Regions from separate parts of the Colwellia sp. BRX10-1 genome, predicted to be linked through region 1. Evidence: predicted binding sites of a transcription regulator. Region 1 holds the regulator's gene; each other region holds the start of a gene.
What was found. Region 1 encodes FliA, which starts transcription of late flagellar genes. Its sites were predicted from a motif close to CTAAAGNTNNNNNNNNNNNNGCCGATA; they were not measured.
Positions count from the first base shown of each region.

Region 2: a site for FliA is predicted at 3,392-3,418, ahead of pomA (flagellar motor protein PomA). Genes of this name have one in related genera too.
Region 3: a site for FliA is predicted at 2,242-2,268, ahead of H4J75_RS02495 (DUF5610 domain-containing protein). Genes of this name have one in related genera too.

Region 1 is NZ_JACGWC010000001.1:93,992-99,736, forward strand. Features, by position in the region: gene H4J75_RS00420 (chemotaxis response regulator protein-glutamate methylesterase) at 1-1,079, opposite strand, end outside; gene H4J75_RS00425 (chemotaxis protein CheA) at 1,146-3,257, opposite strand; gene H4J75_RS00430 (protein phosphatase CheZ) at 3,271-4,014, opposite strand; gene cheY (chemotaxis response regulator CheY) at 4,063-4,446, opposite strand; gene H4J75_RS00440 (RNA polymerase sigma factor FliA) at 4,498-5,217, opposite strand; gene H4J75_RS00445 (MinD/ParA family protein) at 5,292-5,745, opposite strand, start outside.
Region 2 is NZ_JACGWC010000029.1:28,265-34,009, forward strand. Features, by position in the region: gene dxs (1-deoxy-D-xylulose-5-phosphate synthase) at 2-1,885, opposite strand; gene ispA ((2E,6E)-farnesyl diphosphate synthase) at 1,923-2,813, opposite strand; gene H4J75_RS17225 (exodeoxyribonuclease VII small subunit) at 2,813-3,076, opposite strand; gene pomA (flagellar motor protein PomA) at 3,590-4,357, shown strand; gene H4J75_RS17235 (flagellar motor protein MotB) at 4,370-5,308, shown strand; gene thiI (tRNA uracil 4-sulfurtransferase ThiI) at 5,503-5,745, shown strand, end outside.
Region 3 is NZ_JACGWC010000002.1:96-5,840, forward strand. Features, by position in the region: gene H4J75_RS02490 (RNA-binding protein) at 389-832, shown strand; gene H4J75_RS02495 (DUF5610 domain-containing protein) at 893-2,161, opposite strand; gene trmA (tRNA (uridine(54)-C5)-methyltransferase TrmA) at 2,409-3,506, shown strand; gene fabR (HTH-type transcriptional repressor FabR) at 3,512-4,129, opposite strand; gene H4J75_RS02510 (fatty acid desaturase) at 4,359-5,477, shown strand; gene sthA (Si-specific NAD(P)(+) transhydrogenase) at 5,566-5,745, shown strand, end outside.

The DNA of each region.
Region 1 (5,745 bases):
ATACCATAAACCACACAAGAAGCTTCGTCTTGTGCCCATATTGTCGCCCCTTTACCTTTTAACATGCGAGCACCTTCTCGGCCATCAGAGCCCATACCGGTCAATACAACACCCAATACTGAGCCACCAAATACCTTAGCTGCTGAGCCAAAACTCACATCAACACTTGGTTTAAAAGCAATTTTTTCAGACTTATCTTCTATAATTTTTAACTTGGCTAATTTTGGCGTACCGTCAATAATCATTTGCCTGCCACCAGGCGCTAGGTAAGCACAACCAGGTTTTAAAATATCCCCATCTGCTGCTTCCTTAACATTAATATTGCACAAGGTATTTAAACGATTGGCAAAAGCAAAAGTAAAAGCAGCGGGCATATGCTGTATTAAAATAATGGGTAACGGAAAATTTTGCGGCAATTGCGTTAATATTTTTTGTAAGGCAATTGGTCCCCCCGTTGATGTACCTATAGCGAGTAGTTGGTAACTTTTACCAGAGCTTCTTTTAACAACCTGACTGCGAATACTTTCGCTTTGACTCGGTTCAGTTTTAGTTGTTCGCAGCGGAGTTCTCGATTGAATGTCGAATTTATTTACGAGTTTACTCACCGGATTAGTGGCCGTTGAAGATAGGCTAATTCGTGACGCGTGAGCTTTTACTGCCAATTTTCTTTTCAATAAACCGTTAGTCTTCGCTAATTGAACCACTCGTTGGCGCAGCAAACTACCTGCATCATCAGTTGTTTTGGCTATTTCACTAAATTTTTTCGGGAGAAAATCGAGTGCTCCGGCTTCTAAGGCCTCGAGGGTCGCATTAGCACCTTGATGAGTGAGCGATGAAAACATTAAGATAGATGTTGGCGCTTTCGCCATGATTTGTTTCACAGCTTCAATACCATTAAGCAATGGCATTTCTATATCCATGGTGATCACATCAGGCTTTAATGATACAGCCTTTTCAACAGCATCTTTACCATTTACAGCAACATCAATAACAGTAAGGTTCGGATCTTTATTTAAAATATCGGTAACTCGACGTCTAAAGAAACTCGAGTCATCAACAACCAACACCTTATAGGGCATTTATTATCTCATTTGTTATTATGAATGAAAAAGCCCTAATAAAATTTAATAGGGCTTTATTATACGTTAAGAGCGTAATTTTTTATTAACAACAGATTTTTTTGCGTAAAACTTCAGCATATTAGGCACATCGATAATTAACGCTATACCACCATCGCTGGTAATTGTTGCGCCGGCCATACCTGGTGTGCCGTGTAATAGACGGTCGAGTGGCTTTATCACCACCTCTTCTTGACCAATTAGACTGTCGACCACAAAGCCAATTTGCTGATTGCCCAATTGAACAATAACCACATGACCTTTTTCTCTTGGCTTCTCAACAAAATCACGTACTAACCACTTATCTAAGTAGAAGAGTGGAATCGCCTTTTTACGAACAATAATGGTTAATTGTCCATCAACAACGTTGGTCGTGGTTAAATCAAGATGAAATATTTCATTCACGCCAGCAAGTGGTAAAGCAAATGTTTGCTTACCGACAATAACCATTAATGTCGGTAAAATAGCTAACGTTAACGGTACTTTAATCTCTAAGATTGTACCTACGCCCATTTCAGAATCTATACTTACCGTACCGTTTAACTGGGTAATCTTAGTCTTGACTACATCCATGCCAACACCACGGCCTGAAACTTCTGAAATTTCAGTCTTGGTAGAGAACCCTGGAGCAAAAATTAAACTAAAGGCTTCTTTATCTGTCATTCTAGCAGCAGAGTCAGCGTCAAGAACACCACGAGTAATCGCAATTTCTTTGAGCTTTTCTGCATTCATGCCTGCACCATCATCTTTGATGGTTAATAATATATGGTCACCCTCTTGAGAAGCAGAAAGCACCACGACACCTTCTCTTGGTTTCCCCAATGCTTCTCGCTTATCAGGCATTTCGATACCGTGATCTACAGAGTTTCTCACTAAATGCACTAATGGATCTGCGAGTGCCTCAACAAGGTTTTTATCTAGATCGGTTTCTTCACCTTTTAGCACTAATTTAATTTCTTTGTCTAAACTGCGCGCTAAATCTCGAACAACTCGAGGAAATCGTCCAAAGACTTTCTTGATTGGCTGCATACGGGTTTTCATTACCGCACCTTGCAAATCAGTCGTTACCGCATCAAGGTTAGAAACAGCTTTCGTTAAATCTTCATCCTCTTTGGTTAAGCCCAAACTTGTTAAGCGATTTCTCACTAAGACAAGCTCACCAACCATATTCATAATTTGATCAAGACGTTTAGTGTCAACCCTAACAGTTGTTTCACCCTGCATTGCTTTAGCGGGTGCTTTTTCTGGCACTGGCGCTTTAGCGACAGGTTTAGCTGCAGGAGCTACAGGTGCTGGCTTCGCGGCTGGTGTTTGAGCAACAGGTGTTGGTGCTGGTGCTGGTGTTGGTGCGCTAGGTGCTGGAGTAACAGATAATTTCGGCGCTTGACCTTGACCATGTAATTCGTCTAATAAAGCTTCAAAGTCATCGTCACTTATTTCGTCTGATGAACTGTTATTCGATGAAGATGGTTTACTTGAATTATTAGCAGCGACTTCAGGCGAAAAAGCACCTTGACCGTGAAGTTCATCGAGTAAGGATTCAAATTCGTCATCTGAAATATCATTGCTGTCTGAAGACGTTGCTGTTGCTTCAGGTGCTGGGGCTGGCGTAGAAGCTGAGCCACCACCATGGAGTTCGTCGAGAAGTCGTTCAAATTCATCTTCTGACATTTCATCGCTAGAAGAACTTTCGCTTTCATGAGTAGCTACTGCTTCAACAACGACTGGCGCAGGCGCTTGCTCTTTGCCTTCTGGTTGGCTTAAACGATGCAATTCTGCAAGTAATTGAGCATCAGCTTTATCAAGTTTCTCGCCGTTTTGAACTTGTACAAACATTTCATTTACAACATCAAGCGCTTGTAAAATAACATCCATTAGGCTTGCACTAACACTACGTTGGTTGGTACGTAACAGATCGAAAATATTTTCCGCGCCATGACATACGTCAACTAAATTATGTAATGCTAAAAATCCGGCCCCACCTTTAACGGTGTGAAAACCTCTAAAAATAGCATTTAATAATTCGGCATTATCGGGGTCGTTTTCAAGTTCTACGAGTTGTTCCGAAAGCGTTTCAAGTATTTCTCCAGCTTCTATTAAAAAATCCTGAAGAATCTCTTCATCTTGCTCAAATGACATCCAGCAACTCCTATTAAAATCCTAAACTTGATAAAAGGTCATCAACATCATCTTGGTCAGCGACAACATCATCACGTTGTGCTGCATTAACGATCGGGCCTTCAACTAAGTTATCACCTACTTTAGGTTTACTTCGCTCTGCATTACTATCTGTCGTAATACCAAAAGCGGTTAGCATACCAATCAAGCTATCCTCTACTTCACGAACTAGATCAATAACTTTACGAATAACTTGTCCGGTTAAATCTTGAAAATCTTGCGCCATCAAAACATCAGTCATTAAATCATGCATACGCACTGATTCTCTATCTGTCGTTTTTAATAATAAATCTATATCAACACATAAACTTTTAAATTCAGTTAATTCCAATTTGTTATGCATTAATTTTTGCCATAACGGATTAACAGCCTTTATTTGCTTTTGTATCGTATCCACAACGGGAAAAATAGATTCAACAGCATCCATGGTTTTATTAGCGGCTTCTTCCGTTCGCGTTATAACGTAGTTTAGACGTTCTTGAGCATCGGGGATATCTGCTGTCGCTAAATCATTTAACCTGGAATCTAATTGAAAATTATTTAATGAGTCATGTAGTTGGCGAGTCAGCTTGCCTATTTCAGCAAACAATTCAGAATTAATTGGATTTTGAATTTCAGCAATTAATTCATCTGCCTTGTCTTGTTGACCACTTTCTAAATATTCGACCAGTAGCTTTGCTTCTTCCAAAGAAACATGCACATTTGTATTCGCACTCATGCAAAAACCTCACGTTTAGATTAATTAATTATCTATCTAATTAAGGAATTAACCTAAGCGTTGAAATATTTTATCTAACTTGGCGTTTAACGTCGCTGCGGTAAATGGTTTTACAATATAGCCATTAACACCCGCTTGAGCCGCCATCACAATTTGTTCTTTCTTTGCTTCAGCAGTAATCAGCAATACTGGGATATGTGATAACTTTGCATCGGCACGGATGGCTTTGAGCAAATCAATACCTTGCATACCTGGCATATTCCAATCAGTTACAACAAAGTCAAAAGAGCCTTCTTTTAACATCGGTAAAGCAGTGCTACCGTCATCTGCTTCTGAAATGTTAGTGAAACCTAAATCTCGTAACAAGTTTTTGACGATACGTCTCATCGTTGAAAAATCATCAACAACAAGAACTTTCATATTTTTATCCAAGGCACCCTCCGGTGAGAACATTTTAAAATTGTGATTATATGTATATTCTACTCAACTTTGCCAAGATTGCATACGTCCTTTTAACCTATGCATCGCTTGACTGTGAATTTGGCTAACACGCGACTCACTTACATCAAGCACTTGACCAATCTCTCGAAGATTTAATTCTTCGTCGTAATATAGTGACAGTACTAGAGCTTCGCGTTCGGGTAAAGTGGAAATGCATGCTGTTAACGATTTTTTAAAAACTATTTTTTCAAAATTATCATAGGGATCGTTATTATTCACATCTTCCATATTCGATATAGCATCTGCCCCCGTACTTAAGTCTTCAATACCAATTATTTTACCGGTACTTACCTCACTTAGAATATGATGGTAGTCATTTAACGAAATATCAAGTTTTTCAGCAACTTCAATATCAGTTACATCACGACCTAAACTTGCTTCAAGCAATTTTATCGCTTCACTGACCATGCGGCTATTTTTATGAACAGAGCGGGGAGTCCAGTCACCACGGCGTATTTCATCAAGCATAGCACCACGGATACGAATACCAGCAAAGGTTTCAAAACTTGCACCTTTGCCGTGATCAAAATTATTAGACGCTTCAAGCAGGCCTATCATGCCTGACTGAATAAGGTCATCAACCTGCACGCTCGCAGGTAACCTTGCTAATAGGTGATAAGCGATTCTTTTCACTAAAACTGTATGCTGCGAAATTATAGCAGATTTATCAGTTTGAATACTGTAAGCATTTGGTTTTACCACTATCGCTCACTCGCTAAATTATAGGAAAGATATAGAACTTTCAACAAAGTACTCATATCTGATTACTATTGTTATTAATGTTCTAACAATTGTTCAATAAAAAACTCTAAATGACCTGACGCTTGTTTAGGCACCGGCCATTTAATTAAATTACCTGCTAAAGATTTAAAAGCAACCGCTGCAGGCGATTGTGGATAAGCTTCAACAATTGCTTTTTGTTTTCTAACGGAATTTCTTATATTTTCGTCAAATGGAATGACAGCAACGAGTTCAAGCGCAACATCTAAAAATCGATCGGTAACTTTAGAAAGCTTACCAAAGAGTTGTTGTCCTTCTCTTGGCGTTCTCACCATGTTGGCAACAACTTTAAATTTAAATACGCCATGATCTCGACTTAATAATTTCATTAAGGCGTAGCAATCAGTAATAGATGTAGGTTCATCACAGACCACTAACATCACATCTTGTGAGGCACGGCAAAAGCTTAGTACCATGTCGGAAATACCGGCTGCAGTGTCAACAATAAGC
Region 2 (5,745 bases), on a different contig from region 1:
TTTAGCGTTCAATAAAATGGGTTATTTTATCAATAATACCTTTACTATCTAAACCAAGTTCTTGATGAATCTCTTGTTGGGTACCATGCTTGATAAAGGTATCAGGTAAGCCAATATTTAATATTTTAATCGCAACACCTTGGCTTAGTATATATTCATTGACTGCTGAACCTGCGCCACCTGCAATTGCATTATCTTCAACGGTCACAATAACACTATGGCTTTTTACAATGTGGTCGATAAGTGTTACATCAAGCGGTTTTATAAAACGCATATCAATGAGCGTAGTATTTAATTGTTGAGCCGCTACTTTAGCTTCATCAAAAGTACTACCAAAGTTTAAAATGGCAACCTTCGGCTCAGCACTATCAGTGGTTGTTTCTAAAATAGTTTTTGCTTTACCTATTTCAATTGTCTCGCTGATGTCAGGTAAAGGCGCACCGTTGCCTGACCCTCTTGGATAACGAACAGCCGCAGGACCATTATGCTTAAAACCCGTGCTAAGCATCAATTGACATTCTCTTTCATCCGATGGCGCCATAATAACAATATTTGGAACACAACGCATAAAGCTTAAATCAAATGAGCCTTGATGAGTTGGCCCGTCTGCGCCAACAATGCCGGCTCGGTCAATCGCGAACAAAACGGGTAAGTTTTGGATCGCCACATCATGAATGAATTGATCGTAACCACGCTGTAAAAAGCTTGAATAAATAGCGACTACCGGTTTTTTACCGCCAATAGCGAGACCCGCAGCAAAAGTTACCGCGTGTTGTTCTGCAATCGCGACATCAAAGTACTGCTTAGGAAAGCGCTGACTAAATTCAACCATGCCAGAGCCTTCACCCATGGCAGGTGTGATGGCTATTAGTGAATCATTATTTTCTGCTGTTCTGCAGAGCCAATCGCCAAATATTTTTGAATAAGTGGGTAAACATGGCTTACTCTTTGGCAAACTCGTTTGTGCGGGATCAAATTTAGGGACAGCATGATATTTTATCGGGTCTTGCTCTGCTGCGTGATAACCTTTGCCTTTTTTCGTGGCAATATGAAGGATTTGAGGCCCTTTTAAGTTACGCATATTAGTAATGGTATCAACCAAACCATTGACATCATGACCGTCGATAGGGCCAATGTAATTAAAGCCTAACTCTTCAAAAAAGGTACTGGGTACAACCATGCCTTTTAAATGTTCTTCTGCACGACTTGCTAATTCTTTAATAGGTGGAATACCCTTTAGTATGCGCTTACCACCCTCGCGTATTCCTGTATATATACTGCCAGATAACAATCGAGCAAAGTGATTATTCAATGCACCAACATTTTCTGAAATTGACATTTCATTGTCATTTAAAATAACCAGCATATCGCTTTTAATATCACCAGCATGATTTAACGCTTCAAAAGCCATACCTGCTGTCATTGCGCCGTCACCAATAACAGCAACAACTTTACGATTTTTTGCTTCTTGTTCTGCAGCAACAGCCATACCTAGTGCCGCAGAGATAGACGTGCTTGAATGGCCAACACTTAATACATCATATTCACTTTCTTCACGCCACGGAAAAGGGTGCAAACCATCTTTTTGACGAATAGTATGCAGTTGATCGCGCCGACCCGTTAAAATTTTATGTGGATAAGCTTGATGGCCAACATCCCATATCAGGTGATCAAAAGGCGTTTTATAAACATAATGTAATGCGACCGTTAATTCTATTGTGCCTAAACCAGAAGCAAAATGGCCACTACTTTTACTTACAGAACTTAATAAGTAACTACGCAGTTCTGTACTGGCCTGAATTAGCTGGCTTTTATTTAACATGCGCAGATCGTCAGGAGAATTTATATTGGCCAATAAAGGGTAGTCGGCAAGATTTATAGTCATATTTATTTTGTTTATTCTTTAAATTGCAAGAGCAAGATCAATGAGCGCGTTTGATAATAAACGTCGCAAATTGAGCTAAGTTATCTGTATTGTAGGGTAAAGTTGCTAAAGCTTGAAGTGCTTGTTGATATAAGTTGTCAGCTTTTTGCTGAGCGCCCTGTAAACCTAATAGCGCAGGGTAGGTACTTTTATTAGAGGAAACGTCTGAACCTGCTGGTTTTCCTAGTTCTTCTTCACTAGAAATAATATCAATTATATCATCGCGCACTTGATAGGCTAAACCAATATGATCAGCATAAATGGCGAGTTGGTGCTTTTCATCGGCAGAAATATCGTTACTTAACTCTGTAACCATGGTCACAGAAGCTTTTAACAACGCACCTGTTTTTAGTGAATGTAGTTTTTCAAGTTCAGCTAAAGTGATCACTTTATCGGTCGCAGAAATATCAAGTGCTTGTCCACCGCACATGCCTTGGTAACCTGAAGCATTGACTAATTGACGGATTAAGCTAATACGTTTTGATTCAACCGCGGCGCTAAAGTTATGATTAACTAAAATATCAAAGGCAAGTGTCTGTAAACTATCACCTGCTAAAATAGCGGTCGCTTCATCAAACGCTTTATGACAAGTTGGTTGCCCACGACGTAAATCATCATCATCCATCGAAGGTAAGTCATCATGAATTAATGAAAAAGCATGGATACATTCTAATGCTGCCGCAATACCGTCAACGTCAGATAATTCAAGTCCCAGTGCATCACCGGTAATATAACTTAAATAAGGACGCATACGCTTACCACCAATTAATAAGCCGTATTGCATTGCTGATAGCAATTTTTGATCATTTATTTCATAAGCGGCTAATTTGTCGGCAAGGTATTCATTAATGCGCGTTTGATAAAAGTCGAGTTGGTATAATTGGGTCACTAATTACTACCCAAACTTTCTGAGTCAACTTCGTTTTCAAAATCTTCAAGTTGGGCTTTACCATTTTTAGTCAGTAAAATTTGAATTTTTTGTTCAGCATTTTTTAACTTTTCTTGACTGGCTTGGCTGAGATTTAAGCCGCGCTCAAAAAGGGTCATTGAATCTTCTAAACTCAATGCTCCTTGTTCTAAATTCTGAACAATAGTTTCAAGTTCTAAGAGTGATTCTTCAAAGCTTAAGTTTTCTATTTTTTTCTTAGCCATCATCGAGAGTTCAGTGATTAAATATCTAGGCGCAAATTTATACCAAACGCCTTAATTAATCAATAAACTTCAAATGCTTTTGCCCCTTAATGACTATCATATACTTTCTATTGTCGGTCATTCTACGACTATATTGGCGCTTATATTTATCGTTAAAGCGCTGCGGTTAACGATAACTAGATAAATATAAATTGGGTAAGCTTAAATATGGCGAATTTAGTTGGCAGTATTAACTGTCTCTGGACTATACGTTGTTAAAGATATTGAACAATTATTTTGTTCAGCAAAGTTAACCTTAAAAATAGCGACTAATTACTTAAGTTATTGACAATATGGGCGATAATAAACTTATAGAGCCGTAAGCCATTCATATGCAGTTTTAACTGCGCGCTTTGGATGGTTATGGTTAAATCACGAGTGTGGATAAGAATATAAGTATTCGCGTATCGTAATACCTTAATGTATTATCAAATAATACGACTATCCGTATCATTTTTTTGTGGAGACTTTTTTGTGGATATAGCAACAATATTAGGTGTAGTAGGCGCAATAGGTTTACTCATTATGGCAATGATGTTGTCTGGTGATATCGGCATGTTTATTGACGTTCAGTCAGTTATTATTGTTTTTGGTGGTTCAATATTTGTTGTTTTATCTAACTATAATCTTGGTCAGTTTTTTGGAATTGGGAAAATTATAGGTAAGGCTTTTATGTTTAAAATTGAACAGCCTGACGACCTTATTGAAAAATCAGTTGAAATGGCTGACGCCGCTCGTAAAGGGGGTTTTTTGGCTTTAGAAGAAGCAGAGATAACTAACGGCTTTATGCAAAAAGGGGTCGATATGTTGGTCGATGGCCACGATGCAGATGTAGTACGTGGCACACTAAAAAAAGATATTGAGCTTACTGCTGAACGCCATGAAACAGGCGTAGGTATGATGATGGCACTTGCTGATGTGGCACCCGCGATGGGCATGATTGGCACCTTAATTGGTTTGGTCGCGATGTTATCAAACATGGATGACCCCAAATCTATTGGTCCAGCTATGGCGGTTGCACTACTAACAACCCTATATGGAGCATTCCTCGCTAACGTTATTGCCATTCCTATAGCGTCAAAACTCAGGCTTCGCCTTGCTGAAGAAAAAATGAACCAGGAGCTTATTCTTGACGCTATTCTGGGTATTCAAGACGGACAAAATCCACGTGTCATCGAAGGGTTACTTAAAAACTATCTTGCTGAAGGTAAACGTGCTGTAAATACCACAGAAGAAGAGTAACGGGAGTAATTTATGGCTGAAAAATGTAAATGTCCACCTCCGGGGCTTCCCGCTTGGATGGGTACTTTTGCTGACTTAATGTCACTATTGATGTGCTTTTTCGTTTTGCTGTTATCTTTTTCTGAAATGGATGTTTTAAAGTTTAAACAAATTGCAGGTTCGATGAAGTTTGCGTTTGGTGTACAAAATAAGATTGAAGTAAAAGATATTCCTAAAGGCACCAGTATTATTGCGCAAGAATTTCGCCCAGGTAAACCTGAGCCAACACCTATAGAAGTTATTCAACAGCAAACCATGGAAATGACCCAACAGATGTTAGAGTTTCAAGCAGGTGATGAAACGTCTGCTGGTGGTCGACAAGAACAACGAGGTACAGAACGTGGTGGACAATCACAAAGTACTGCAGATGAAATGTCAGCCCAGGCAATGCAAAAGGCTCAAGACGAATTAGAGCAGGCTTCGCAAGAGCAAGTAAATGAATTAGTTAAAAAAATTGCTGATCAATTAGAACAACAAATTCAAGATGGTGCCATAGAGCTTGAATCTCTCGGACAACAAGTGATTATTCGTATTCGTGAAAATGGTTCTTTTCCTTCGGGTTCTGCTTTTTTACAACCACAGTTTCGCCCTATTATTAGAGAAATAGGTGAGCTACTCAACACGGTTCCGGGTGAAATTATGGTTTCTGCACACACAGACGATCGCGGTATTAGTTCAGAGTTATTTTCTTCAAATTGGGATTTATCAAGTAAACGAGCTGTCGCTATTGCTCATGAATTAATTAAAGTCCCTGAGTTTGACCAGTCACGTTTATTGGTTGTTGGTCATGCCGATACAAGACCGGTAGTGCCTAATACTAACGCGCTAAACCGCAGAAGAAACCGTCGTGTTGAGATTTCAATTAACCAAGGTAAAGCAAAGGAAACCGAACCTGTTTCTATTATTAAATAATAAATTAAGCCGATAAATTCAACTATCGTGATGGCGTTAAGTGATAAACCCCCGTTTATTGCTTAGCGTACATTTTTCAACTTACTCTTCATTTCAACTTACTCTTTATTTCAATTTCGTGTATAATTCGCGCCATTATTTTTGTCGGCCGATTATGGCCTTTAGTCTAGTTTTATATTTAGGGTCGTTTGTTCATGAAATTCATCGTAAAACTCCAATCTGAAATTGCTGTAAAGAGTCGCCCGGTTCGTAAGCGCTTTACTAAAATTTTAGAATCCAGCATTAAAAATGTTTTACGACGTGTTGATGAGCAAATTACCACTCAGGCAAACTGGGATAATATAGAGGTTAATACTAAAAATAACTGTCCTAAAAATCGTTTGGCACTTATTGATACCTTAAAATGCGTGCCGGGCATCGCTCATTTTCTTGAAGTT
Region 3 (5,745 bases), on a different contig from region 1:
CCCCTTGGAACTGGAGCGCATTCTAGACATATTTTGAAAAGGATCAAGCACTATTTTCATCTTTATGTTTGTTTGCTGAAAATAAAAACAATGTGGGCAATATACTCTCTAATCGCTCAATAAACATCAACGTTCTTATTCCTACTATATAATAATCCATTTAAAGTGGCTTATATAAGCACTAAAATAGTGCTTTTAATTAATATGCTTATTTAGTGTAGTAAACTTTTTATTTTTTGCTTAATATAAGTAAGGTGTTATTTGCATATAAATTACACTTATCTTTTTTACAACTTTGTACTTTGTACAATATTCAAGGCTGGGTAGCAGGTACATTGCAATTTAGTTTTTTAATTTAGAATTTAAAATAATAATTAGGTATTCATATATGAAGTCTCCTCAAGGGTTAACATTTATAGTCGCAGTAGTATTTGCTGTTATTGCTTACATTTTATCAACTGTTATTGGCAGCTCACCAGAAATTACTGCGATATTAGTTTTAGTAAGTACTTTTATTGCGCCACTTATAGGTTCATCAACTACTGCAGAAAGTGCTGATGAAGAAATAAAAACGTTATATGTAGGGAATCTACCTTACCGAGCAAATGAATCATCGATCAGAGAGTTATTCTCTGAACATGGTCAAGTTCATTCTGTTCGTTTAATGAAAGATAAACATACTGGAAAGCGTCGTGGTTTTGGTTTTGTTGAAATGTCAGCTGATGCGGCTGATGCGGCTGTTTCATCGCTTAATGATACTGAATTTCAGCAGCGTACTTTGAAAGTTCGTGAAGCTAAGGAACGTCCAGAAAAAAATCTCGAAGAAGAATAACCGTTCTTCTTGGTAAGTTATCCTAAATAAACCCACGTTAGCGTGGGTTTATTTTATCTATTAAAGCTTAATGTTGTCAGACTTAACCGTATCTATTACTTTATCGAACTTTTCTTTAGCGACTTTATCGTCACCAAACTCAGCTTTAAAGACTGCATCAAGTAACTGACCAAAAGCATCATCATTCTTAGACAATATTTTATCTGCTTGTTCTTGCAGTTGGTTAAACTGATCTAAGAAGTCAATTAAAGGCCTCAGGTCTTTTCCGACACTAGGCGCTAATTTATCATCCAACTCTGCCACTGCTGTATACGCTTGGCTAACATAACTGGTTTTTGTTTGTTGCAAATCCATACTAAAACTAGTTATCTGTTTATTATCGAAGCCAAGTTCAACTGCTTTTTCAAAAGCTTTATTAACATCGCCATTAAAGAAATCTTTTTGTAATGAATTTACGTCTTTAATTAATGCTTCGATTGCTGCTTTTTCATCATCATCAAGTTCACCCTCTACGCTATAAGAAAAGTTGATTTCATGATACTGACTACTGGTACTACTATAATTTGTCGATCCCCCTTGGCTACTCTCTTGATACTGGTAAGCTTCTTTACTGGCATATTCTTGTAATTCGCTAAATGATATTGAAACTACATCACCGTCAGTAGTAGTAATACTCAGCTCGCTACTTTTTGAATTGCTTGTGTATAATTCGCTATCAATTGCTGTAGAACTGATAATTGGCGTTAACTCTGATACCTTCTCATTTGATTTATTGGCTGAAGGAAACATTTGTTCATGGAGGTCATCAATTCCCTTGTTAATAAGCGTACGACTTTTTTCTATACCTTGGTTTAAGTCATCGTCAAGCATGGCGAGATCTTTTAAATCGCCTTTTGCTTGATCAATACCTAAATTCGCCCCAGCACGCCCCTGCTCAAACATCTCTTTCAACTTATCCTCACTCGCTCCATTTGCTTGGGCAGCTAAGATACTCGCGCTAACAAAGTCCATAACATTACGAGCCACTGCTTCGAAATCAAAAAGGCTAGTTGATGGCTCGCTTTCAGTTAACGCTGTTTTACTGAGATCACTCATCACTACATTAGTTGCTTGTGGTGCATCGGTAATCTTTTGAAAATTTGCTGAAATCTGACTAGAAATTGATTGAGATATAATTTTCATCGTAATGGCAGCACGATGGTTTAATGCCAGTGTATTAACTGACTCTGCTGGCATTTCTCGTTTAACGACTTCATTATTTGCTGGTTCACTTTTACGACTTTGCCCTAAATAATTCGGCAACCTTGTCTGATTATCAATTTTATTCATTGTTACTCTCCAGTATCTAATTAAATTTTAATTAAACACAATCAAAGATCTAAAGATCCTTAAATTTAATATGGCTATTATATCGGCATTTTTTCGTAAAACTTTAGCAAGAAGTCAATCCCTTGTAAGAAAATTATAGACAAATGACTAGACAAAGTAATCACAATCGCTAAACTCAGCGCCTCTTTAATACTCACTAGAGTTGGGTATAATATTGTTTAATTCTTTCTACGTTTAAGGCTTATATATGTTTAGTCACATTGCACCACAATTTTATGATAAACAACTTGATAACAAACAGGATGATATCGCTAAATTGTTTAGTGATTTTGACTTACCAAATTTTGATGTTTTTCGATCAGAGCCTTTAAACTATAGATTACGAGCAGAATTTAGAGTTTGGCATGACAATGATGACTTATTTTATATTATGTTTAATAGTGAAACGAAAGAAAAGTATCGCGTCGACACTTTCCCGGTTGCCAGTAAACTCATTAATCAAGCTATGAAAGCCTTGCTTGACGAAATTAAAGATAAACCGTCACTTCGTCATCGATTATTTCAAGTCGATTTTTTATCAACGCTCAGTGGCGAGCTTTTAATAAGCTTGTTATATCACAGACAATTAGATGAAGAATGGCTAACTGAAGCGGCAACACTAAAAACAACCCTTTCAGCAATAGCCCCTGTTGATATTATTGGCCGTGCTAAAAAACAAAAATTTATCCTTGATAAAGATTATGTCACTGAGAAGTTAACTGTTGGCGATAAAACTTATATCTACGAGCAAGTAGAAAATAGTTTTACACAGCCTAACGGGCACGTTAATGAGCAAATGCTACTTTGGGCAAAGCAAGGCACACAAAATATCGGTGGTGACTTAATCGAACTCTATTGTGGTAATGGTAACTTTAGTATCGCACTCGCTGAAAACTTTGATCGAGTATTAGGTACTGAAATATCGAAAACATCAGTAAAATCAGCACAAAATAATATCACCGCAAACCAGTTAACCAATGTTGATATAATAAGAATGTCTAGCGAAGATTTTAGTCAAGCGATGAATGGTGAGCGAGTATTTCGTCGTCTAGAAGGTTTCGATCTTAAAAGCTATAATTACGATACAGTATTAGTTGATCCACCAAGAGCTGGCCTTGACCCTGACAGCGTTGAGTTAGTCAGCCGATTTGAACGTATTGTTTATATCTCATGTAATCCTGAGACATTAAAAGAAAACTTAGTTGAACTAATAAAGACACACAATATTGAAAAATTTGCGTTATTTGATCAGTTTCCATATACCCACCATGTTGAAACAGGTGTGATACTTTCACGTAAAAAGTAACGTTTTTACTTTTTTACTCCCCTATTGCTAAATTCAGCAGCTCCCCGTGCTATAAAGCGCAGCTGCTGAATGGTACGCATTGAAATTTGTTGACGATCCTCTTTATCAACATCTAATGCATCAGAGCCAGCACTAAATACGATAGTCACCGCTGCATCGGCTTGTAAAAAAGCCACATCCGCATTCAATTTATTTGCTTGCTGTAAATAATCACATAGTTCTAAGGTGAAATAACGCACTTCTCGATTTACCGCCGCTCGAAAAGCAGCTGACGTTCCAGAACGCTCTCGTAATAATAAGCGAAATATATTACCGTTACTTTCAATAAACTCCATAAAGGTAACGACAGATATTTGAATGACAGAACCACCTTTTTCAATTCGTTGGCGAGCTTGTCGCATTAATTGACGCAAAGTTAAACCCGCTTCATCGACCAGCGTCAAACCTAGTTCGTTCATATCAGAAAAATGTCGATAAAATGATGTTGGTGCTAAGCCAGCCTCTTTAGCGACTTCCCGTAAGCTCAAACTCGAAAAGCTACGTTCACTACTTAACTGCCCAAGAGCAGCATCAATTATTTGTCGACGTGTTTTTTCTTTTTGCTGTGCCCGAATCCCGCTCATTACTTAATTAACCTATACTTTAGCCTGTTTATATCATACTGAATTTTCATCTATTTACTAGAAACTTGATCACTAACATCTACATTTAAATCCAGTATTATTGATTGAAGATAAAAAGTTTAATAAAAATTACCTTGACTGAAAAGTGATCAAAGTTAAAATAGAGTACACGTGTACACTGAAATTATTTACTTAGTGTTCGTTTTTTTACTGATGGAATTCTTATTACATGAATAAACCTAAAATCGTTTGGCTAAATTTTAGTGTGTTTTTAATTACCTTTTTAGTTGCCGCAATTGGCGTCCCGTATCGAGCAATAACACACGGTTTTGATACCACTGAACTTGTAGTAGCACTATGCTGCTTTATTTATTGTGGTATGTCTATTACTGCTGGCTATCACCGATTATGGTCGCACAAAACCTATCAAGCACATGCTTCGCTGCGTTTCATTTTTGCACTAGGTGGTGCATTTGCCTTACAAAATAGTATATTACATTGGGCTTCTGATCATAGAGTTCATCATAAGCATGTCGATAATAATGACAAAGACCCCTATTCAGCTAAAAAAGGCTTTTGGTATTCACATATCGGTTGGATGCTTCGTGAGTATCAAGCGCATCGATATGCTAATTACGACAATACCCGTGATTTACAAAAAGACGCTATTGTAATGTGGCAGCACAGAAATTATTTGTTGCTGACAATATTAATGAACTTTGGTGTACCTATTTTATTTGGTTTATGGCACGGCGATATTATTAGTAGTTTACTTTTAGTCGGTTTCTTGCGTTTAGTGTTAAGCCATCACACTACTTTTTTCATTAATTCTTTGGCACATATCTGGGGTAAACAAACTTACACAGAAAGAAATACTGCACGAGATAATGGCTTTCTTGCTTTTTTAACTTTTGGTGAGGGCTATCATAACTATCATCATATTTTTGAAAATGATTATCGTAACGGCATTCGTTGGTGGCAGTTTGATCCAACTAAATGGTTGATTAAGGGTTGTGAGTTTTTGAAGCTTACCTCAAAACTACGGACTTACCCGGATGACAAAATTGAAAAAGCGCGCTTAGCTATGGTATTTAAACGTAGCCAGAAGAAGTTACTCTCTCATCCAAATGCGGAGCAAATGCGAGAAAAACTACAGCAAGAATATGATTTACTCATTAGTAGAATTAATGACTACTATGATGTGCGTAAAAAATTACTTGCCAGTAGGCGCGATAAATTAATCGCCGACGTTGAGAGCTCTGAATTAGCAGCGCAATACCAAGAATTTAAGCAGCACTTGGCAGACCAACAACAACATTTTCAACGCTTATTAACCCAACTGGCATAAACCCTTTAGATTAATAAGCTTTTACATGGTCAGATGTCTAAATTCCTGCTAAAATTTTTTTATCTTAGTAGGAATTTAAGGCAAGATTTTGGCAACTCAAAATAAAGCTAAAACGAAGAAGAAAACAAATAACGATTACGATTACGATGCAATAATTATAGGTACCGGACCAGGTGGCGAAGGTACCGCTATGGAGCTATCTAAAAAAGAAAAACGTGTTGCTATTGTTGAACGATATAAAGACGTTGGCGGTGGTTGTACGCATTGG